Regions from separate parts of the Brevibacillus sp. TJ4 genome, predicted to be linked through region 3. Evidence: riboswitches for the same ligand, from Rfam matches in the RefSeq annotation. Region 3 holds a riboswitch; each other region holds the start of a gene.
What was found. Region 3 has a riboswitch for cobalamin ahead of ACAF76_RS06490 (ABC transporter substrate-binding protein). Riboswitches for the same ligand answer to the same signal wherever they lie in the genome.
Positions count from the first base shown of each region.

Region 1: linked by a shared signal. The riboswitch ahead of cobO (cob(I)yrinic acid a,c-diamide adenosyltransferase) and the one ahead of ACAF76_RS06490 (ABC transporter substrate-binding protein) in region 3 are both predicted to bind cobalamin.
Region 2: linked by a shared signal. The riboswitch ahead of ACAF76_RS13905 (ABC transporter substrate-binding protein) and the one ahead of ACAF76_RS06490 (ABC transporter substrate-binding protein) in region 3 are both predicted to bind cobalamin.

Region 1 is NZ_CP185865.1:3,369,207-3,377,190, forward strand. Features, by position in the region: gene ectB (diaminobutyrate--2-oxoglutarate transaminase) at 1-294, opposite strand, end outside; gene cbiB (adenosylcobinamide-phosphate synthase CbiB) at 1,145-2,089, opposite strand; gene ACAF76_RS16475 (histidine phosphatase family protein) at 2,098-2,715, opposite strand; gene cobS (adenosylcobinamide-GDP ribazoletransferase) at 2,712-3,452, opposite strand; gene cobD (threonine-phosphate decarboxylase CobD) at 3,458-4,567, opposite strand; gene cobO (cob(I)yrinic acid a,c-diamide adenosyltransferase) at 4,567-5,115, opposite strand; cobalamin riboswitch at 5,285-5,504, opposite strand; gene ACAF76_RS16495 (M15 family metallopeptidase) at 5,698-6,405, shown strand; gene ACAF76_RS16500 (ABC transporter substrate-binding protein) at 6,508-7,984, shown strand, end outside.
Region 2 is NZ_CP185865.1:2,819,936-2,827,919, forward strand. Features, by position in the region: gene ACAF76_RS13895 (heme ABC transporter ATP-binding protein) at 1-247, opposite strand, end outside; gene ACAF76_RS13900 (FecCD family ABC transporter permease) at 244-1,302, opposite strand; gene ACAF76_RS13905 (ABC transporter substrate-binding protein) at 1,329-2,324, opposite strand; cobalamin riboswitch at 2,542-2,745, opposite strand; gene ACAF76_RS13910 (M24 family metallopeptidase) at 2,772-3,863, opposite strand; gene ACAF76_RS13915 (ABC transporter permease) at 4,036-4,935, opposite strand; gene ACAF76_RS13920 (ABC transporter permease) at 4,949-5,959, opposite strand; gene ACAF76_RS13925 (ABC transporter substrate-binding protein) at 6,072-7,727, opposite strand; gene ACAF76_RS13930 (ABC transporter ATP-binding protein) at 7,853-7,984, opposite strand, start outside.
Region 3 is NZ_CP185865.1:1,363,277-1,371,260, forward strand. Features, by position in the region: gene ACAF76_RS06480 (manganese-dependent inorganic pyrophosphatase) at 1-688, shown strand, start outside; gene ACAF76_RS06485 (MBL fold metallo-hydrolase) at 796-1,770, shown strand; cobalamin riboswitch at 1,860-2,048, shown strand; gene ACAF76_RS06490 (ABC transporter substrate-binding protein) at 2,187-3,176, shown strand; gene ACAF76_RS06495 (FecCD family ABC transporter permease) at 3,177-4,223, shown strand; gene ACAF76_RS06500 (ABC transporter ATP-binding protein) at 4,220-4,996, shown strand; gene cobU (bifunctional adenosylcobinamide kinase/adenosylcobinamide-phosphate guanylyltransferase) at 5,040-5,627, shown strand; gene ACAF76_RS06510 (hypothetical protein) at 5,690-6,259, shown strand; gene thiM (hydroxyethylthiazole kinase) at 6,293-7,114, shown strand; tRNA gene ACAF76_RS06520 (tRNA-Arg) at 7,176-7,249, shown strand; tRNA gene ACAF76_RS06525 (tRNA-Gly) at 7,269-7,342, shown strand; tRNA gene ACAF76_RS06530 (tRNA-Met) at 7,362-7,438, shown strand; tRNA gene ACAF76_RS06535 (tRNA-His) at 7,456-7,531, shown strand; gene ACAF76_RS06540 (DinB family protein) at 7,659-7,984, opposite strand, start outside.

The DNA.
Region 1 (7,984 bases), 2.0 Mb from region 3:
GAGCCCTCTTTGCGAGAGAATCACGTCCTGAAACCGGCGCAGGAAGTTCGCTTTCGCCACTGTTCCCATGTCCAGACTGTGACTGATCCCGTCGTTGGAGATATACTCAATCAGCTTTTTCTTCAATTCCGGATGGTTATGTCCGTAATTGAGCGCACCCGCTCCGGCAAAAAAATCGATGTATTCCTGACCGTCGCTATCCCATATGAAGGATCCGACGGAGCGCTCGAATACTTTTGGAAAGCATCTGGAATAACTTCGTACGGCAGATTCCAACTCTTCAAAGATTCCCATCTCGTCGGTACGACTAACTTCCAACACTGGATGACCTCCTCGAATAAACGCTGTTTGGATCGTTTCGCATTCTGCTCTGACTGCCGGGCCGCAATTTTCCTCCGTCGTGAACGAATTGCCATGCTAATCAAAAATCCTTTATTTTGATATTATGTAAAAATATAACAATTTCAGGCATACGCGGCCGTATCGCTTCTCTATTGCGGGGTGCAAGTTGTTCGACCAGTATTACGTATATTATGTAAGGTAAGTAAAAATTTTCCAATAAAATGCAAAAAATATCGTTGCCTTCCCGCTTCTATTCTCCCTCCTCCCTTCATAACAGCAATAAATCCCCCTGGCGAAAGCGCAAAAAAAATAGGCCTGGAGCTCCCCACATCTGCCGCAATCGGAAAGAGCCTTTCCGTGCCGCCGGAATGTGCCAGGATCGTCTTTCGATAAGTAATTTATTTCCAATTTGGGACTGTTATTCCTTGTTTTGCTCTTCTTGTTAAAAACAAGCAGGGATGCAATCAGACGCACCGAAACATCCAGACGTCCATGAGCTTACCGTCATCTATATTCAGATTCGGTGCATACATACGCAAAGGAAAATAGGCCGACTTTTCTGAATAATAAAGCGGTGTCAGACAGGCAGCCCGTCGCTTCTCCAAACCGACTCGATCCCCTTCGCACCGACATCAGCCGGTCATCACGACCTGTTCGCCGTCTTCCAGCTACGCCCGCTTCGCTCCGTTGACGAAGGAAAGCGGATCGACTTCCCGCCAATTCGTTGGCGAACTGGCGAGATTCCGATCTTCCCGGACTGCTCCTCCCTTCGAATACTGCTGCACTATTTTCGTTTGTACCCTCACGACAGCACCAGGCGAATCAGCAGGCATACGCCCAGGCACAACAGGGAGACGAGGTACATCAGGCGAATCGTCTCGCCGATGTCTGCCGCGCGCAGTGGCCGCAGGGCATCTCCCATCCGGGTCCGGTCGGATACCACTCCCTGGTACGTATTTCTTCCTCCCAACTGGACGCCCAGCGCCCCCGCCACTCCCGCTTCCGGCAGGCCGCTGTTGGGACTGGGGTGCAGATGCGCGTCACGCCGGATCATCCGTGCGCACCGCCGCCAGTCGAGGCGAAGCATCCAGCTCGCCGCGATCAGCAAAAGCGCGGTCAAGCGGGCCGGAATGTAGTTGGCGACGTCGTCAAAGCGGGCCGAGGCCCAGCCCAGGTTTCGGTACCGCTCGTTTTTGTACCCGACCATCGAGTCGAGCGTGTTGGCGGCGCGATACGCCATCGCCAGCGGCGCTCCGCCAACCGCCGCGTACAAGAGCGGAGAGACGATCGCATCGACGATGTTTTCCGCTACTGTCTCGACCGCTCCCCGGCACACTTCCGGTTCGTCCAGCTTGTCCGTATCGCGCCCCACGACCATGGACAGCGAGCGCCTTGCCTGCGGCAGATCGCCAGCTTCGAGAAATCGCTTGATCTCGTTTCCCGCGTCGGCCAGTCCTTTGCTGGCAATCGTCGTGGAAATCAACCAGGCAGACAGGGCAAAAGCGAGCCAGACCGAGAGCTGCGCCGCCGCGTAGAGCAAGAGCCAGACGGCGCCGTAGCTGCCGGTGACGATCAGCAGGGGAAACAGCAGCCCCGCTGCCCTCATATGCCGCTCGTCCCTGACCATCAGCCTGATCAACCGCTCCAGCCGGGTGATGAACCAGCCGATGATGACGACCGGATGGGGAATGCTGCGCGGGTCGCCGACGATCCGGTCAAGCAGGTATGCCGTACAGAGCAGCCACATCTCCTGATTCACGCGCGCATCCCTCCGTTCTGCCACTGCTGTCCGCGCCAGCGCTCGCCGTCCAAGGCGACCAGCATCGCATCGCCATGCTTGAGCCCCTCTACCTGCCAGTAACTGTCCCTGTCTTGCCTGAGCCAAGCTGCTTCAAACCAGCGGATCACTCCTCCGTGGGAGACGAGCACGATCGTCTGCTCGCTGTCCCGCGACTGCTCCAGCAGCGAACCGAGCCAGGCGTCCACCCGTGCCCCCAGCTCCTGCAAACTCTCGCCGTTTGGCGGCTTGCGGGTATACGGATCGTCGTACCAATGCTGCGCTCGGACGGCGTCTTTTTGCATCAACTCGTCATAGGTGAGCAGCTCCCAGTCGCCAAAGGAAAGCTCGCGCAGCGCCGGCACCTCCTGCGGCGGCAAACTCCAGCGCCGGGCGATCGCCTCGGCTGTTTGCCGACAGCGCTGCAGATCGCTCGTGTAGACCGCCTGTGGCTGATCGATGGCAGCGTACAATCGCTCAGCCAGCCGTGATACCTGTGCGATGCCCTCATCGGAAAGCGGCGGGTCGCTATGACCGAGATACCTTCGCTGACGATTTTCCCGCGTCTCGCCGTGCCGCACCCAGATCAGCTTCATGCCCACCAGCTCCCGACCAGGACGAGCAGCATGACCGCCTCGCTGCTCTCGATCACTGCGCCGTAGCAATCCCCGTTTAGCGCGCCCAGCTTGCGCGTCACTGAACGGGATAGCCAAAGGGCAAAAAGCAGGGAGACAGCGACTGCCACGAGCACCTGCCAGCCGCCGATCAGCCAGCCCGCCAGCGCCAAAAACGCGTAGGCGAGCAGAAACGCAAGCGGGGTAAGTCCATCGCGGATGCCTTTTCCTACACCGTCGTCGGCGTTCAGGTACGGCCAGTAGTAGATCGACAACAGCACATGCGTCCGTGCAGCCATCGGCACGAGCAGCAGCAGCATCGCTGTCCCGGCCTGTGCCAGCTCGATCAGTGCCGCCATTTTCAGCAGCAGCAACAGCAGTGCCGCCAACACGCCCATCGCGCCAACGCGGCTGTCCTTCATAATCGTCAGGGCTTGTTCCTTCGGCCTGCTGCTGCCCAGTCCGTCCGCCAGGTCCATCCAGCCGTCGAGGTGGAGTCCTCCGGTGATGTACACCCAGACGATCAGGGTGACAGCGCCAGCAAGCAGCGGACTGTACAGGGCAAGGCCGGCCTCGTACACTCCCCACAACAATGCCCCGATGACAAGCCCGACTGCCGGATACCAGCAGACGCTTTTTTTCCAGGCTTCTTCGGATGCTCTAAGCCAAGGGACAGGAATGCGAGTAAAAAAGGTAAGGGCGTGAAAAAACGCGTTCATGCCGCTTACTCGCCCCCTTTCCCGTGTGCACCACAGAACTCGCGAAGCCGTGCGATCAGCCGTTCATTGTCCTCCCGCCTGCGCACGGCTATGCGTACATGGCGAGAATCAAGTCCCGGGTACATCGCGCAGCTTCGAATCAGCACGCCGCTTTTGCCGAGTGCGTCCTGCAGCCCATGCGCGTCTGTCCACGCCGGTGTGCGAACGAGCAAAAAATTGGCTTCTCCCGGCCACACCTGCCAGTCCGGCAGACTGGACAGGGCAGAGATGAGGTATGCGCGTTCTTTCGCGATCAGCGCCCGCGTCTTCTGCTCGTACGCCACTTCGCGCAGGCAATGCTCCCCGGCGAGCAGCGCAAGCGCGTTGACGCTCCAAGTCACTTGCTTTTCCCGCATGCGCTCGACCACCTCCGGCAACGCGATGGCATAGCCCAGGCGCAGTCCGGGGATCGCGTACATTTTTGTCATCGAGCGGATCAGGATGACACGGGGGTAGCGTGCCAGCGTTGCTGCAAGCGAGAACTGCTTCTCTTCTTCCAGAAAATCGAGAAACGCCTCGTCTACGACCAGCCAGGTGCCCGTCTCTTCGGACCATTCCGCGAGCCTGACCAGTTCGTCGGGCGTGTAGCAAAGACCCGTCGGATTGTTCGGCGAGCCGACAAACACCATGTCAGCCTGTCGGCACAGTGCGTACAGCTCCTGCGCGTCCGGCTTGTAGCCGTTTTCTTCACGACCGTATATGCCGTGCAGCTTCGCCCCGAACTGACGGGACAATTGCGCGTATTCGGAAAAACAAGGGTAGACCAGGCCGACTGTCTTCGGCTCGCAGGCGAGAATGGCGAGCGCCATCGCTTCGGCAGCGCCATTGGTCGGCAGCAGCCACTCCGCAGGCAGTTGCAAGCGCTCGGACAAGGCATGGCGAAAGGCGCGATGGGCAGGGTCCGGATAGCGCACCACTTGCAAAAACTGGTCCTGCAATACCTCGATCACGCGCTCTGGCGGTCCTAGCGGGTTGATGTTGGCGCTGTAGTCGAGAAACGCATCCGGCCCGATCCCGTATCGCTCTTTCGCCGTCAGCAAATCTCCGCCGTGCCCGAATTTTTCCAGCACCTCCATCAAAACTCTACCCCCAACACAGCCGGTATCCCTTCGTCGTAGTAGTGCTTGACCGGCTTCATCTCCGTCACCAGATCAGCCAGCTCGACCAGCTCTTCCCGGGCACCGCGTCCCGTGACGACGACGTGCATGTGCTCCGGTCTTTTTTTCAATGTCTCCAGTACATCGGCGAGCGGCAGCACATCATCGATGGGGAACCTGTCGATCGCCAAGGCGTTGTTCAACTCGTCGAGGATGATGACGTCGTACGCTCCGCCAAGAATTCGCTGCTTGGCGAACTGCCATGCCTCTGCCAGCGCTGCCCGATGCTCTTCGGGCGTCTTCGTCCAGGTGAAGCCGACGCCTTTTTGCACGATTTCGATGCCGATTTTGTCAAACATGATTTTTTCCCCGTACGTGCGCTCCGGCGACTTGATAAACTGGATCATCAGCACCTTTTTGCCGCGTCCCGTCGCCCGTACCGCCAGCCCGAGAGCTGCGGTCGTCTTTCCTTTTCCATCTCCCGTGTACACCAGGAGAAGTCCCCGTTTGCTTGCCTGTTTGTCCACTCGATACCCCTCCCGACATGTCCGTCCCGTCATTGCCGTCGCGCAAAAAGCCGGCCATTATGCCAGAACAAAAAGAAAAACGCCTTGTCCTCCCTGCATGACAAGGAAAACAAAGCGTGGATAGCCCAAAGCCGCAATCCTCACCTTTTCCTTTGACCCGAAGGAAATCAGTGCTACACAAAAACAGGCAGGTCTCCTGGATCGAGGATCGACGCCTCTCTTCTCCTTCCCGCCCGCATGTGGGCAGTGGATGGCATACGCCGCGAAGAAAAGCTCCTCTCTTACAGTGGCGGGACCGCGTTGGCTTTTCACCAAACTTCCCTTTTAACCCTGTCTGGCCGCTTGGAAGCACATGCGCCTAGACAGGGACCTGTTTGCAAAACGTATATGCAGTTTACGACTGATACTTGCTTTAATAATAGCAAATACTGGTCGGGATTCAAGCAAAAGCTGAATGTCCAACTGTTACGCGGCTTTTTGAAAGCGCATTCTTTTTTTGCAGGATATGAAAAAAATTGTAGTTTACTAGAATCAGCATTTCCGTTACCATAATTGGCAAAACCATCTAGGCAGGTGAACGCTTTGTCATTTCCACCAATCCCGAACTTGCCGGGAGAAACGAATGAAATTCCGCCCGTTCGGCAAGAGTGCGGCGAACCGCTGATCCCGCTCTCCGCGCTTACCCCCAAATTAACCGTATACGCCGCTTACTACCACCAGGGCTATGAGGGCGCCCAACCGGAAATTTACCTGCGGGAAGGTGTTGCCCGCCGGCTGGTCACTGTCGCGGAAAAGCTGCCTTCGGAATACAGGCTGGTCGTGCTGGACGGCTGGCGTTCTCACATCGTGCAGGCGTCGATATACGATCGCTTCCGCCAGACGCTGCTCGCCCAAGGCTGGGAGGAAGGCGAACAACTGACGGCTGAACTGGGCAAATTTGTGGCCAAGCCGACAACCGACATCATCAAGCCGTCTCCCCATCTCTCCGGAGGTGCCGTCGACCTGACGATTGCCGGACCAGAAGGCTGGCTGGACATGGGCACGCCGTTTGACGATTTCAGCGACCTGGCGGCAACCCGCTATTTCGAAGAACTGACGGAAACATCCGAACACGTGCAAACCGTCCGCGAGAACCGGCGGATGCTCTACCACTTGATGGCGGAAGCAGGGTTTGTCAATTATCCGAGAGAGTGGTGGCACTACGAGTACGGAACGCGGGTCTGGGCGCGCAAGACCGGACAGGAAGCAATTTACGGCGGGATTTTGTCGCTTTCTCCCCAACCGCAATAACAACCTTACGAGAATTTTGCTAGTTTTCAGAAAAAACAGTTGAATAGTCCGAATCATTGCAATATATTAAAAAATAATTAAATATATTTCACATGGGGGTAGATGTACGTGAAGCGCAGGAAATCACTTTTCACCAGCCTGCTGCTTGTCCTCTCACTCACGGCAGCAGCATGCGGCAACAGTACGCCTGCAAATCAGTCACAAAGCGAAACTCCGCAGACCGCTACGGAACAGCCACCGGCCGCCTCGGCCACGCCATCTGATACGCTGTTCGTCGCGATCAACGCCGACCAGGGCACGCTCGACCCGGCTGTCACCTTTGACAACGGCGCATGGAAAATCACCTATCACGCCTACCAGCGACTGGTCGAGTACGATGGCGCATCGACCGAAGTAAAGCCAGGACTGGCCAAGGAATGGACAGTCAGCGATGACGGCCTGACCTGGACGTTCACGCTGGAGGAGGGCAACATGTTTTCCGACGGCACACCTGTCACTGCAGAAGCCGTCAAATTCACCTTTGATCGCACACTGGCAATCAAGCAAGGCCCATCCGACGTGTACAATGTCATCAAGGAAGTTCGCGTAGACTCGCCTACCACTGTCACGTTTGAACTGTCCCAGAACTTCCCTCCATTCCTTTCTACCCTGGCGGCCAACTACGGCAGCATCGTCAATCCGAAAGTAATGGAGCATGAGCAAAACGGCGACCACGGCCAAAACTACCTCGCAAACAACACCATGGGCAGCGGTCCCTACCAACTCTCTGAATGGAGAAAAGGGGAATACATCAAGCTCACCACGAACCCGCACTCCCCTGTCAAACCAACCCTTCAAACCGTCTTTTTCCGCATCGTCCCTGATGCCACTTCACAGCGTCTGCAGCTCGAGCAGGGCGAGATCGACATCGCCGAAGGAATTCCGAGCGAACAGATCAAGGCTGTCAAAGAAATGCCCAATGTAGAAGTGCTCCAGTTCCCAAGCCTCTTCGTCGACTACATCTACGTCAACACATCCAAAGGGCATCCAGCTCTGCAAGACAAACGCGTGCGTCAGGCACTCAGCTACGCCATCGACTATCCGGCTCTGACCGAGTCTGTACAGGAAGGCTTCGCCACACAGATGCGCGGCCCGATCCCGAAAGGACTGTGGGGGCATGACGAATCTGCCTTCCAATACAGCCGCGACGTGGAAAAGGCAAAAGCACTGCTCGCCGAAGCAGGCGTACAAGACCTGAAAATCAACCTGCTCTATTCGGACAACCGGGCATGGTGGGAGACCGAAGCCCTCGCGCTGCAATCGTTCTTCTCCGACATCGGCGTCACGCTGGAGCTGAACAAGATCGCCTACGCGACTTCGCGGGAAATGATCGACACCGGCGAATTCGACCTGGCCATGGGTGTATGGAGCCCCGACTTCGGCGACCCGTACATGTTTATGAACTACTGGTTTGATTCCAACAACTTCGGCTTGGCCGGCAACCGCGCCTTCTACAAAAATGACAGAGTGGACGAGCTGGTGCGCCAGGCAGCCGCGGTCAACGACCAGGCTGAGCGCGAAAAGCTGTACCAGGAAGCGC
Region 2 (7,984 bases), 1.5 Mb from region 3:
CTGCCATGCGTTGTGCACATTCCTTGGCGGAAAGTCCGTAGACGTCTTCCCCTTCCAGGTAAATCCATCCGGCATCCGGCTTCATCACCCGATAGATGCTTTTTAACAGGGTCGATTTGCCGCTGCCGTTGGGACCGAGCAGTCCGACGATTTCGCCTGCCCCAAGCTCCAGATCAATCTGATGCAAAATTTTCTTTTTGTCCAAGGAGAGGGATACCCGCTCTGCCCGTACCGCAACATCGTTCATCGTCCACTCCCTCCAAACGAATAGGAACTGCGCAGCATCAGCCAGATGAAAAACGGACCGCCACACAATGCCGTAATGATGCCGATCGGAAATTCTTCCGGGGCAAACGCCAGTCGCGCAAACACATCGGCCCAGATGAGAAAAATGGCTCCCAACAGCGCACTGACGGGCAACACGCGCTTGTGATCGGAACCGACGATCACCCGCACAATATGGGGCAGCATCAACCCGACAAAGCCGATCGAACCGCTAATCGCCACGATCACTCCGGTAAGCAAGGCGGTAAGCACGAACAACAGCTTGTGAAAATGTGCCGTGTTTACCCCGAGCGTACGCGCTGCTTCTTCGCCCATCAGCATTGCGTTGAGCGAACGGTGCAGTGCCGTCAGAACGGCAAAAGCGAGCAGCAAGACAACAGCCGGGATCAACAGGTAGTCCCATTTTGCACCCGCCAGGCTGCCGCTCATCCAAAACAGCACGGAGCGTATGCCCTGCTCATTCGGTGCCGAAAAGATGATCAGACTGGTGATCGCAGACAAAATGGCAGAAATCGCGATTCCCGACATCAGCAGGCGGGTCGTCGAGTTGTGCCCGCCCAGCCTAGACAGAAAAAAGACGAGCAGGATCGACAGCAGCGCTCCTCCAAACGCGCCCAGTGACAAGGCGAGCTGGCCAAACCATTGGAATGCTCCGAATAAAATAACGAGTGTTGCACCTACCGAGGCCCCCGAGGAAACTCCGAGAATATACGGATCTGCCAGCGAGTTGCGGACCAGCGCCTGGATGGCCACTCCGACAATCGAGAGGCTCGCTCCGACGATCGCCCCCAGCAGCACGCGGGGAAAACGGATGTCCCAGATGATCGTCTGCTGCGCACTCGTCCAATCTACCGGGATCTGATTGCCGACAAGCGGCACTTTTGACAAGGCAATTTTCCAAACGGTCGCCGCTTCTACCTTGACCGACCCGAGCGTAACCGCCATGGTGACGGACACGAGAAGAGATGCGAGCAGTACGAGCAGCAACCAAGACATCTTGATTCGACGCAGATTCATTTCTCCACTCCCATCCCTGTCGCTTCCTACTGCTGGAATCGTTCCGGATAAAATCCTTCCGCCAGCATTTTCAGCGCGATCGGAGCGCGGACCCCTTCAGCAGCGGCAGACAAAGGCAGTACGATCAGCCGTTGATTGGCGATTGCCGGAACCTCGGCCAGCTCTCTTTTGGCAAGCAGAAACTCGCGCTTTTGTTCCACGCTCGTATTCCCGTAATCGACGACGACGATTACATCCGGCTTGCGATCGACGACTTCCTCCCAGCTTACCGCCGGCCATCCCTTCTCGATGTCGTCAAAGATGTTTTTGCCTCCCGCCAGCTCGATCAGGTGCGTCATGTAGTTGTTGCTTGCTGCTGTCTTCGGCTTGTCTTCCCCGCTGTCGTAGACAAAAACAGTAAGCGGCTTGTCCACCGATTCGATTTTGCTGACTGTATCGTCCATTTCTGCTTTCATCTGGGCGATCAACTCCTCCGCCCTGTCGTCAATACGGAAGATGCGTCCGATGTTTCGGATGTCGGCAAACACATCGTCCATCGTCGGTCCGGTCATGTTGGAGGACATGTGCAAATACGGCTTGATCCCCATTTGCTCCAGTTCCTCCATCGTCCCTACCCCCTGGTCGCCAAAGCCGCTTTTCCACCCTGCGTAGACAAAATCCGGTTCCGCTGCCATCAGCACTTCCTTGTTCGGATATTTGTCGGAGAGCACCGGGATCTTCGCGTAGGCTTCCTCCCATTGCGGCAAGATCGCGTCGTCGAGGTAGGCCGTACCGACCATCTTGTCTTCCAGCCCGAGCGCGAGCATCACCTCTGTCACGTGCTGGTTCAAGGTTACCGCTCGCTGCGGAGCCTGTGGATAGGCAATCGTCATTCCGTTCGTCTCAATCGTCACCGGTTCGCCCGCGGCTGGCTGCGACGGCTGCGGCTGCACCTCTTTCGAACATGCTGCAAGCGTCAATGCGAAAGCGATCGTTCCCAGCAACAAGAAAGCATTTTTTGTACGTTGTATGTTTATAAACATCTTCACGAATGAATCTCCTCCCCATGCTATGTAGCCTGTTGGGCATACAGCCCCGTTTCACGTCCTGTTTTTGCATCACCTCCCTTTCTGCCAAACAAAAAACACCTTCCCGTTGACGAACGGGAAGGTGTCTATGCGTACATACAGCCAGGCCAGGACAGGCATTTCCTGGTACACGACGGTCAGCTTTCTACACCACCCCATCCTCGTGGGTTGATTGTGCAAAGGCTTCATGGCAGGTCTCCTGGCTCGGATTCCTCGCACCCTGCTCCCTTCCCATTCCTTCTTGCGACGGAACAGTGGTTTGCAACAGGGTACTCCTCCTTACAGTGGCGGGACCGCGCCGGCTTTTCACCGGACTTCCCTTTTAAGCTGCTGAACGATGTCGCGTCCATACAGCACCATGAAACACATGTATGCAATTGTTTTTCGTCTGATTGTGGTTCTTTAGCCGATGACGGTCAATTCTTTCGGGAAGCTCGTCAGAACCTCCACGCCGTCCTCGGTTACCAGGACGTTGTCTTCAATGCGCACACCGGCGACGCCAGGTACGTAAACGCCCGGTTCGATGGTGAAAACCATTCCGGGGCGCAGTTCGTCCTTGTTTTCGCCATGGATCGAAGGGTACTCATGGACGTCCATGCCCAGGCCGTGTCCAAGCCGATGCATGAAGTATGGACCGTACCCTTTTTCTGTAATCAGGTCGCGCGCTGTCTTGTCCAGATGGCCAAAAGAGACCCCGGGACGAACCGCTGCGATAGCCGCCTTGTTGGCAGCCAGCACGGTTTCGTAGATGTCCCGCAACTTGTCGTTGACCTCGCCGACCGCAAACGTGCGGGTAATGTCCGAGACATAGCCGTCCGCTTCCACGCCTGCATCGAACAGGAGCAGTTCTCCTTGGCGAATTTGCCTGCTACCGGGATGTCCGTGCGGCAGCGCAGAGTTTTCTCCGGACAGGACCATGGTTGAAAAAGAAGGGCCTTCCGCACCCAGCCGCTTCATCTGGTATTCCAGTTCGGCGACGATCTCTTTTTCCATAACGCCCGGCTGGACTTTTTTCACCGTTTCCCTGATCGCACCCTCAATCAGACGAATGGCATGCTTGATTCGGGCGATTTCGTCCGCCGTCTTGATCATGCGCATCTCGCGCAGCGGCCGATCGACGTCCACATACTGTGAAGCTGCGACGACTGCGCTCAAGGCTTCGAAGCGCTCGACTGTCATATGGCCTTTTTCCAGCCCGAGCTTTTTCACGCCGCCCGGCAGTGCCTGCTTCAAAATATCAAACGGATTTTGCACATCCGTATGGGTAACGATCTGTTTGACGATAGACGCATTCATGGCGGCATCGCGATCCAGCGCGGGAACGATCAAGGTAGGCTCCCCGACAGCAGGTATGACCAGTCCCATAAAACGCTCGTGCGGATCAGAATAAAAGCCTGTCAAATAGTAGACATGCTTGGGGGAAGTAATCAGTACCGCATCCAGCTCTTGCTGTTGCAGAAATGTGAGAAGGTTTGCAATCCGCTCTTGTGACATGCTGCTTCACCATTCTTTCACCAAGTAGTTTATAGCGAGGATACCATTTTCTGCGAAAAAATAGAAGAAGTATCGGCAAAAAGACTCAAGGAAGAGGGGCTCCGCATGCAAAGATTTTTCGCTGCGCGTACTGAAAGGAAAAAGGGAGACGCGTTTTGTCCCCCCTTCTCTTCTAGTTTTTCATGCGCGGGTCCAGCGCGTCACGCAAGCCATCACCGATCAGGTTGAAGCCGAGAACCGTCAGCATGATCGAAAGCCCGGGAAAAATCACTGTCCACGGTGCTTTCTGGATATACTGGCGGGAGTCGGAGAGCATCTTGCCCCACTCCGGCTCCGGAGCTTGGGCCCCAAGCCCGAGGAAACCGAGTGCTGCCGCTTCGATAATCGCTGTGGCAATGCCCAAGGTTCCCGTGACAATGATCGGGGCCATGCTGTTGGGGAGGATGTGCTGCAGCAAAATGCGCGAATCCTTCATCCCGATCGCCCGTGCGGCCGTAACGAACTCCTCTTCCTTCAGGCTCAGTACGCGGGAACGGACGAGTCGCCCGAAGGTGGGTATATTGACAATCGCAATCGCCAGCAAGGCATTTTGCAAGGAAGGCCCGAGAATTGCCACGATCGCGATCGCCAGCAAAATGCTGGGAAAAGCAAGCATGATGTCAAACAGCCGGGAGATGACGATATCCACCCATTTCCCGTAGTAGCCTGCCAAAAGTCCGAGAACCGTCCCGGCGATGACCGAGCCGATTACGGCGAAAGTGCCGACCCACAGGGAAATGCGCGCCCCGTAAATGACGCGGCTCAACACGTCACGACCGTTGTAGTCGGTGCCAAACCAATGTTCAGCGGATGGCGGCTGGTTTTTTTTCAGCAAGTCGTAATCTTCGCTGTAGTGATACGGTGCCAAAACCGGTGCCAGAACCGCAACGACGATAAAAAACAGGATGATCCCCATTCCGACCAGCGCCAGTTTGTTTTTGCGCAATGTCCCCCATGCTTCCCGCCACGGAGAGATGACCTGGTCGTCCGCCTGCTTCAACGGCACGTTGTTTTGTACTTGTATGTCTGCCATGTACCCATCCTCCTCAGCGGTATTTGATCCGTGGATCGAGATATGCATACAGGAGATCGACGACGAGGTTGATCAGCACAAAGATGGTGGCAATGACCAGAATTCCCGATTGAATGACCGGATAATCGCGGTTGCCGATCGCCGTATAGATGTAACGCCCTACTCCCGGCCAGCCAAAAATGGTCTCCGTCAGTACGGCTCCGCCGAGCAACAGCCCTGTCTGCAAGCCGATTACGGTCAGGACGGGAATCATCGCGTTTTTCAACGCATGCTTGTACACGACGCCAAATTGCGCCATGCCCTTCGCCCGTGCCGTGCGGATATAGTCGGAACGCATCACTTCCAGCATGCTGGAACGGGTGATCCGTGCGATAATCGCCATCGGAATCGTTCCCAGGGCAATGCTCGGAAGGATCAGGTGCTTTACGACATCGATGAATTGATCCCAGCGGCCGGCGAGCATGGTATCGAGTACATAGAAGTGCGTGATCGCCTGGACGGGGTCACGCGTATTGTCACGACCTACGGATGGCAGCCATCCCAGCTCCTGGGCAAACACCCATTGCTCCATCAACCCCAGCCAGAATACCGGCATGGAAACGCCAATCAAGGCAAGCAGCATTGCGATGTAGTCAAACCAGGAATTTTGTTTCCAGGCTGAGATGATGCCGGCATTGACTCCTACGAAGACCGCAAAGAACATGCTGAAAATGGTCAGTTCGGTCGTCGCCGCCAAATACGGACCGATCTCTTTGGCGATGCTGGCTCCCGAGTGCAGGGAAACGCCCAAATCCCCTGTGATGATTTGCTTGAGATATTCAAAGTACTGAATGTACCACGGGCTGTTCAACCCGAGAGCTTCCCGCAAATCCGCCAAGGCTTGGGCACTTGCCTTTTCACCCAGGATCGTGAGCGCGGGGTCGCCGGGAATGGCACGTATGATCGAAAAAACGACGATTGACATGCCCAGCAGAACGGGGATGAGCATAAGAATTCTTCGGATGCTGTAGGATAGCAATGCCATCTCCTCGCTTTCCTTCCAAGTAAAAATGAGTGCAAAGTCCAAAAAAGAAAGGGTAAGAAGAGGGATCACTCCTCTTACCCTACAGCTTCGGTACAAGTACCGGATCAACCGCTTATTTGATGTCTACTTTTTCCAAGCTCTCCGATCCTTTTGGATGCGGCAGATAGTCGACGACGTTGGATCTTGCTGCCAGCGCCGGAGTCGAGTGCGCCAGCGGCACGAGCGGCACTTCGCGGAAAATGATTTCCTGCGCCTGTTTGTAAATCTGCTCGCGCTCTGCTTGTGTCGAAGCCGATTTGGCCTTCTGCATCAGATCGCTGTACTCGTCGTTGGCCCAACGCGTATTGTTGTTGCTGTCGATATTGTTTTTGTCCAGCAAGGTCGCCAGGAAGTTGTCCGGGTCACCGTTGTCTCCCGTCCAGCCGAGCATGAACATCGTCTGTTCACCGAGTCTCGTCTTTTCCAGATACGTCGCCCATTCCATCGTGACGATTTCTGTCTGGATGCCGATCTTGGACAAATCCTGCTGAATCGCCTCGGCGATTTTCACACCGTCCGGCATGTACGGACGTGGTACAGGCATTGCCCAGAAATCGGTTTTAAAGCCGTCCGGGAAGCCCGCTTCAGTGAGAAGCTGCTTCGCTTTTTCGAGGTTGTAGTCGCGGTCTTGGATGTCGTCGTTGTGCCCCCAGAGGGTAGGCGGCATCGGGTTGACGGCAGGTTCGCCCAGCCCCGCGAAGAACGCTTCGATAATGGCCGGCTTGTTAATCGCATGCGCGATCGCTTCCCGCACTTTCGGGTTGTCGAACGGAGCCTTTTCCACGTTAAACCCGATGTAACCGATATTCATCGACGGGCGCAGGATCAGCTGCAGGTCGCTGTTTGCTTCCACCGTGTCGGCATCGTCCGGGTTCAAGCCGTCCATCAGGTCGATTTCCCCGTTGATCAGCGCAGTCAGACGAGCCGTATTTTCCGGGATGACCTTGAAGACGAGTTTGTCTACTTTCGGATATCCAGGGTTCCAGTAGTCAGGATTCTTCTCCAGGGTAATCGTGTCGTTACGCTTCCATTCCACGAACTTGAACGGACCTGTACCGACCGGTTTTTCCATAAAACCGTCTGCACCCGCCGCCTGCACTGCTGCCGGAGAAGCGATGGCAAACGGAGACATGCCGAGGTTTTGGATAAACGGTGCCAGCGGATAGTTCAGCGTGAACTTCACCGTATGCGAGTCGACTGCTTCGACGGATTGGATGACGTGGTTCGGATCGCCTTTGTAGCCGCCAAACATGTCGTTGTAGTAATAGTAGCCATCGGCGTTGTGGAACGGATGGCTTTTGTCCATCCAGCGCTCGAAGTTCCAGACGACTGCTTCTGCGTTGAAGTCGGTGCCGTCGTGGAATTTGACTCCCTGGCGCAGCGTGAAGGTGTAGGTCAACCCGTCCGGCGAAATTTCCCATTTCTCTGCGAGGGAAGGAACGACCTCGGTACTCTGCTCGGCGTAGCCAACCAGAGTGTCGTAAATGTTTTCCGTTACTTTGAATGTTTCCCCGTCCGTTTCCCGGATCGGGTCCAATCCGACCGAGTCGCCGCCGCGTCCGACGATCAGTTGCTTTGGCCCCTGGTCGGCGGGTTCTTGCGCTGCAGGCTGCTCAGCCGGAGCATTTGTTTCGGGCGCCTGCGTCGTCGAGGAACCGCCGCATCCCGCTACCAGCATGGCCAGCGCGACCAGGCTGGTCATCGCTGCACTGAAAACTCTTTTCTTCATGTACTAACATCCCCCTTTTCTTTGTAACGCGTACACTTTACGAACTACCAGATGAAACTGACTGACCTGCTTCACATCCCCCCTTTTCCGGGATTGTCAGGCAACGTCTCTGCACTCTCGACCACTCAATCCGTCTTGTACAGGTGACAGGCGACGTAGTGCCCATCGCCGACATCCTGGAACGGCGGGCGCACCGTCCGACATTCCTCCATCACGTGCGGACAACGCGTGTGAAAGGTGCAGCCAGAAGGCGGATT
Region 3 (7,984 bases):
CGCGTCTGACATCGAGCAGGTGCAGGTAGTGGAAGTCATCGACCACCACCGCGTAGCCAACTTCGAGACAGCCAATCCGCTCTACTTCCGCGCGGAGCCAGTGGGCTGCACGACGACGATCCTGAACAAGCTGTACAAGGAAAACGGAGTTGAGGTACCGAAGCAAATCGCCGGTCTGATGCTGTCTGCGATCATTTCCGACACGCTGCTGCTGAAATCGCCTACCTGCACCGAGCAGGACGTGAAAGCAGCGCATGAGCTTGCTGCTATCGCAGGCGTCGAGCTGGAAACGTACGGCTTGTCCATGCTGAAAGCGGGTGCTGACCTGAGCGACAAAACGATTGCGCAGTTGATCTCGCTGGACGCCAAGGAATTCCAGATGGGCAACGCCAAAGTCGAGATCGCCCAAGTCAACGCAGTCGACGTCAACGATGTGCTGGCTCGCCAGGATGAGCTGGAAGCGGCTTTGTCTGCGATTATCGCAGAAAAAGGGCTCGATCTGTTCGTCTTCGTCGTCACCGACATCCTGAACAACGACTCCTACGCGGTTGCCCTGGGCAGTGCGGCACACGCTGTGGAAAAAGCCTACAACGTCAAACTGGAGGGCAACAAAGCGCTGCTCAAAGGTGTCGTCTCCCGCAAAAAGCAAATCGTCCCGGTCTTGACCGAAACTTTTCAATCGCTGTAAGCAAACGACAATGACAACAGGAAGCTGCCGTACGTGAGGATACGGCAGCTTTTTTCCAACGTAAATACGCGTGTTTCCGCGAAAACGCTGGACAAGGAGGAAGGAATGTGGAAGAGAAAGTAGCTGGCAAAGAACCAATCGATCTGGGAAAGCGCGTCTGGCTCATCGACGGCTATGACAGTGGACTGCCTGAACGAACGGGGATTTATGTCATTGAAGAAGAGGAGCTGACGCTCGTCGAGACAGGACCTAGCCCGTCTGTTCCCTACATACGAGCCGGCCTGGAGCGGCTCGGCTACACGCTGGAGCAAGTGAAGTACATCATTCTCACCCATATTCACCTGGATCACGCAGGAGGAGCAGGTCTGCTGCTCGCGGACTGCCCGAATGCAACCATCGTCGCGCATCCCAAGGCAGTACGCCACCTCGTCGATCCGACGCGCCTGATCGCAGGGGCACAGGCGGTCTACGGGGCGTTGTTCGATTCCTTGTTTGCTCCGATCGTTGCCGTGCCGCAGGAGCGGATTGTTGCCAAGCATGACGGCGAAACCTTGCAGATTGGTCCTGCCTGCACACTTCAGTTTTTGGATACGCCGGGACATGCCAACCACCATTTCAGCATCTACGATCCGGTGAGCAACGGCATGTTTACGGGGGATACAGCGGGTGTGTACTACTGCCAGTTGGCGCGCGAAGGCGTTCCGTTTTTCCTCCCGTCCACGTCACCCAATCAGTTTGATCCGGACAAGATGCGAAGCGCGATTGCCCGCTACCGCGAGATGAAGCTCGATCGGCTGTACTTCGGCCATTTCGGCATGAGCGAGCAGGTCGAAGAAGCGTATCGCCAGGTGCTCCGCTGGCTGCCGATCTTCGTCGAGGAAGGCGAAAAGGCGTACGCCGCCGGACGCGGATACGAGCAGCTGCGCGACAGCCTGTTCGCGCGCGTGAAAGATGAGCTGCGGCAGCAGGGCGTCGACGAGGAGCACGAGCTGTTTTCCTATATCCGCATCGATGCGGAAGTCAGCGCCATGGGTCTGCTCGATTATATGCAGAAACGAGAAGCGGCAAACGCACAAGCATAAGCTGCGAACTTTCGCTTGTTCTTTTTTTCCCGCAACAATGCTATGATGGTTGTATTCTGCAAAAACGATCAGCAATGCCAACCAACATCATAGTGGTACAGTCGACAGGTGCCTCGTTGCCAGACGAGGTGAAAAGGGAAGCCGGTGCAAATCCGGCGCGGTCCCGCCACTGTAAAACGGGTAGCGCTTTCGCAAACCACTGTTTCCAAGCTGAAACGGGAAGGGGAGGGCGTCTGACACCCGCAAGCCAGGAGACCTGCCTGTCGAATATCGCGCGTTCCTTCGCGGAAAGGAGCGGCCGAATCAGGATGCCTGAAAAGCCGACCCTTTGTATGTCCATTTTGGATTCAAAGGGTTTTTCTTTTGTGCGAACGCAACCACAATGAGCAAAAAGGCAAGGGAAGGAAGAATGTACGATGAAAAGGCTTCGCAAATGGTTCATACCCGCGCTGGTGATCCTGTATTTGACAGGCTGCAGCGGCACGAGTCAGGTAACCACCCCTCAGCCTGAGACGAATCAGGGCACCCAGCAAGCGGCGGAATCTGCCGGAGAGACAGAACGCAAGACCGTCTACCCGCTGACGATCACCGATGCGACGGGCAACGAAATTACGTTTGAAAAGGCCCCTGAGCGGATCGTTTCGACGTCGCCTGCCGAAACCGAGATTTTGTTTGCCCTGGGATTGGGAGAGAATGTAGTCGGTGTTTCCGATTACGACGATTATCCTGCGGAGGCGCTGGCCAAACCAAAGGTGGGCGGCGTTACTTCGCCGAATGAAGAAGCGATTCTGGAGCAAAGCCCGGATTTGGTGATCGGCGGCATCTCCATGGAGCGACCGGTTGCGCAGAAGCTGCAATCGCTCGGCTTGCCGGTATACATTACCCATCCCTCCAGCCTGGATGAAATTATGCAAAACATTTTGACTGTCGGCATCATCACCGACCGCCAGCAGCAAGCAGAAGACGTGGTAGCGCAGATGAAAGCCGACATCAAACGGGTGTCGGATGCGCTTCAGGACATACAAGCAGACGATCAAAAGAAAGTGTACATCGAATTCGCGCCCGGCTGGACAGTAGGCAAAGGCGAGTACATGGACGAGCTGATCGCCTTGGCAAAAGGGATCAACATCGCCGGCGACACCGAGGGCTGGAATCAGATCAGCGAGGAAAAGGTGCTTCTGGAAGACCCGGATGTCATCCTTTACGCGGACGGAGTGACGGATATGACGACAGGCAAGAGCCTGGATGAGATCATCCTGAACCGCAGCGGCTGGGACAAAATCACGGCGATCCAGCAAAGTCAGGTATTCGGACTGGACCAGAACATCCTCTCACGTCCGGGTCCACGCATTACACAAGGGTTGATCGAAGTGGCAAAAGCGGTTTACCCGGATCGGGTGAAGTAAATGAAACGCAGGCTCTTGGCATGGATGGGAGTAGGCGGTATCATCCTGCTGTTTTCCACCATCGCCAGCATTTCCATGGGATCGGCCAATCTGCCGCTGTCGCAGGTGTGGATGATCATCCTCCATCAGATTCCGTTTGTTGGCGATTGGGTCCCGGTCACATGGGCGGATTCGGCGGAGCAGATCGTTATGAAGGTGCGTTTTCCTCGCGTGATTCTGGCGATTTTGGTCGGTGCTTGCCTGGCGCTGGCGGGAGCCGGCTTTCAGGGAGTTCTGCGCAATCCGCTGGCTGATCCGTATACGATGGGTGTCGCCTCGGGCGCTGCAGTAGGAGCGGCTTTTTTGATTTTATTCGGGCTTCAGTTCGCTTTTTTCGGCGAGTGGGGGATTCCGATCGTCGCCTTCGTCACGGGCTGCTGCAGCTTGTGGATCGTGCTTGGCCTGGCGAGAACCGAAGGAGTCCTTCATACCGAGCGTCTGATTTTGTCTGGCGTAGTGGTGCAGGCGTTTTTGGGCTCTTTCGTCTCGCTTATGGTCTCTTTGTCCGACAAGGTCGTCAATGAGATCGTCTTCTGGCTGATGGGCAGCCTCTCGTTTCGCGGCTGGTCGTATTCGTACGTACTGGTCCCCTATTTGCTGGTCGGCTTTCTCATCCTCGTCTCCTACGCTCGTTCGCTCAACCTGTTCGCCTTGGGAGAGCGGCAGGCAGCCCATATGGGGGTACAGGTTGACCGGACGAAGCTGATCGTCCTGCTCGTCTCTACGCTTTTGACAGCGGCGGCCGTCTCGATCGCGGGGATCGTCGGCTTCGTCGGACTGGTCGTGCCGCATCTGGTGCGACTGCTCGTCGGACCTGACTATCGGATTTTGCTGCCGGTGGCCACGGTTATGGGAGGAGTGTACGTCTTGTGGGCGGATACGCTGGCCCGTATGCTGCTCAGTCCAACCGAGCTTCCGCTGGGTGTCATTACCGCTTTTCTGGGGGCGCCGTTCTTTGCCTACCTGCTGAAACGAAACAAACGGAACAGGGAGTGGATCGGACGATGATCCGGGTAGACCAACTGGGCAAACGATACATGCACAAAACCGTGCTGCAGGCTGTGACATTTCACGTCGACAAGGGCGAGTTTTTTGGCGTCATCGGTCCGAATGGAAGCGGCAAGTCGACGCTTGTGCAGATCATGTCCGGCCTGATCCGGGGTGATGAGGGCACGGTGGCGATCGACGGGAAAAACATCGAGCGCTATTCGCGCAAGGAGCTGGCGCGCATCCTGGCTGTTCTCGAACAGGAGACGTTGCCGCCGGTCGGTTTTCAGGTGCGTGAAGTGCTGGAAATGGGAAGGTTTCCGTACCAGAACTGGCTCGGCGAAGAGCGGGAGGACGCCGGAGCGCTCGTGGATGAGATCGTGTCCTTGCTGGAGCTTGAAGATTTGCAGCACCGCACCTTGGACCGCTTGAGCGGCGGGGAAAAGCAGCGTGTTGCCTTAGGCAAGGCGCTGGTCCAAAAGCCGCGTATTCTGCTGCTCGACGAACCGACGACGTATCTGGACATCGGCTATCAAATTCAGTTGATGGATATCGTCCGAAGCTGGCAGCGGACGACGGGAGTTACGGTCGTCGCCGTGTTGCACGACCTGAATCTGGCTTCGCTTTACTGTGATCGCCTGCTGCTGTTGAACCAGGGCAGACAGGTCGAGACAGGCAGACCGGACGACATCCTGCAAAGCGGCCTGATTGAAGACGTGTACGGGACGCGTCCGATTGTGTTGGAGCATCCCGTTCACCATCTGCCGCAAATCATGCTGCGCGCCGGTGAATGACGAGTCATCGGACCTGGCAGCGAGCAAAAGGGGGAGATGCCAGATGGCAATCTTGGTGACTGGAGGGGCGCGCAGCGGAAAAAGCTCGTTTGCCGAATCGTATGCAGCCCACTTGGGCAAGCGGGGCATCTATATCGCGACGTCACCTGTGTTCGACGATGAACTGGAAAGCCGCGTCCGTCTGCATCGGCAGCGGCGCGACCAATCCTCCTTTTCCTGGGAGACAATAGAGGAGCAGTTTGCGCTGGACAGCCTGCTGCAGAAACTGGGCGAACGCGAGGAAGTGGCGCAAAAGGAGACGGTAGTGCTGGTCGACTGCCTGACGCTTTGGCTTTCCAACTGGCTGTTGCGGCTGGAGTATTCCTCAGGAGAAGCAGGAGTGTTGCAGCAAATCGACGCATTGCAGGAGGCGATTCGCCGCTTTCCGGGGAGCTTGTTGCTCGTCACGAACGAGGTCGGCTACGGGATCGTGCCGGAGCATGCGCTCGGGCGAATGTTCCGCGATCTGGCGGGGATCTTGAATCAGCGCACAGCCAAAGCGTGCGAACAGGTATTCCTGGTGACTGCCGGAATTCCGCTCGAAATCAAAAGCAGAGCGTTTCACATGGAGAGAAATAACAATCCAACATAAATGTCCGCGGCTCCCTGTCCGATACCAAAAGAAAGGAGGATTTCGGGAGAGGGGCACCTGCGATGACGACCAATTACTACTTTACTTGTACCAAATGCGGAACCAGAGGGGGTTCTCTCAGCAATCAGGCCTGGGGGTGGGGCAATTTTGAGATCGTCGAGAGCTTCAAATTTCTCGCCTTCCACATCAGCCACTGCGGCGAAGAATCGATCCGGGTCATCTCGGAGGAAGCGGATGATTACATCGATTTGCTTCACGACGAGTACAATCTTTTTTTGGAGGAGACCAAAAATATTTTCCCTCATTCCCGCGACTGGGAGTTTCTCGTTCGTTCACAAGAGCTGCCGACAGACGAAATCAAGCAAAAATGGGTGGATGAGCAGCGGATTCCATACCGGGACGAGCGGATGAAAGTGACGGGGAAAATCAAAGAGCTGCAGATCGTGAAGCAAGGGGCTGGCCACTACATCTACCGTGGTCAGGTGGCGTGCACGGACGGGCGACTCAGGGCAGTCCTGGCAAATGCACGCGAACTGCCCAAGTTGGAGCAATCTTATGTTATTATCGGTAAAGAACAAGCACATCCCGAATTGGGACATGTAATGGAAGTTCATAAAATGGTTCCGGTCTGATAGCTGCAGCAAAAAAACGGAGGTTGAGACAGCATGCTTGAGAAGGTAGCACGTACATTGGAAAAGGTACGGGAGCAAAATCCGTTGATACACAACATCACCAACCGGGTGGTCACCAATTTTACGGCGAACGGCCTTTTGGCTCTGGGAGCCTCTCCCGTTATGGCGCATGCCAAGGAAGAAGTTGCCGAGATGGCGAAACTGGCTGGCGCCGTAGTCCTGAACATGGGCACACCGGATGAAGCAGAGGCAGAAGCGATGGTCATCGCCGGCCAGTCCGCCAATCAGCACGGGGTTCCCGTCTTGTTTGATCCGGTTGGGGCAGGGGCTACCTCGTACCGGCTGGAGCTTGCGCGCAGAATCATGCGTGAGGTAAAAGTAGATATCGTCAGGGGAAATGCCGGTGAAATTGCCAACCTGATCGGAGAGGCGCAGCAGATGAAAGGGGTCGACTCGACGGACAGCACACAGGACATCGACCAAATGGCGGTAAAAGCAGCCGAGCAGTTGGGTACAATCGTCGCGGTTACCGGTAAAGTAGACATCATTACAGATGGACGTACAGTGTACCGCATCGAAAACGGCGATCCGATTCTGACGAAGGTAACAGGGACGGGATGCTTGCTGACTTCGGTGATGGGAGCGTTTGCTGCCGTGGAGCGCGATTTTCTGACTGCTGGCGCAGCGGCTTTGGTCAGCTACGGAGTGGCTGCCGAGAAGGCAGCGCGCCATACGATCAACGAGGGGCCGGGCAGCTTCCAAATCCAGTTTGTAAACGAGCTGTCCAAAGTGACGAGCGACGATGTGAAGCGCATGGGCGCTGTTTCAGAAGTGGCGCAAGCGGTTCATTCTTGATTTTTGCATCAAGATATGGTAGACTGTTTCGTACCGAGTTGGAGCAAGACGAGTAACGTATGTGCCCTTAGCTCAGCCGGATAGAGCGTTTGACTACGAATCAAAAGGTCGGGAGTTCGAATCTCTCAGGGCACGCTCTTCTTTCTCGGTTTGCGCGGGTGTAGTTCAATGGTAGAACCCCAGCCTTCCAAGCTGGTCGCGTGGGTTCGATTCCCATCACCCGCTCCATTGTCATTTTCTCACTTTTGGCGGTGTAGCTCAGCTGGTCAGAGCGTTCGGTTCATACCCGAAAGGTCGGGGGTTCGATTCCCTCCACCGCTACCAAGTGAAGATCAGGCATGGCGGTCGTGGCGAAGGGGTTAACGCACCGGATTGTGGCTCCGGCATTCGTGGGTTCGAGTCCCATCGATCGCCCCATACAAATTCATGTGCAATCAGACAGTGTCATGCGTACAGGCAGACAATAGCAAGCCCGGCAAGGACGAGATTCGCTTGGTCCTGTGCCGGGCTTTTGTATATGTACGATTCTCCGGTCAGGTGGTTGTCATTTCTGATGCGGGACGAAGCGGCGGATGCTGTTGATCGCAGCCAGGTGAAGCCCTTCGTGAAAGATCGTGCGGACCAATACTTGAGCGATTGTGTGCATCCCTGATTCTGTAGCGGGGAATTCTTCCTCAAGCCGATGGCTGTACATGTCGCGTATCTGCCCGGGCTGTTCCGCCAGAAGCTGGCGAAGCGTGTCCAGCGAAGGCGGCGGGCTTGTCCAGTCAGCAGGCTTCGTTCCGTAGCCGAACCACTCGCGAAACCCTGCAGGCAGCGGAATCTCCTCTTTTGTCAGATGCTGGAGCCACAAGTATTGGTCCAGGTACA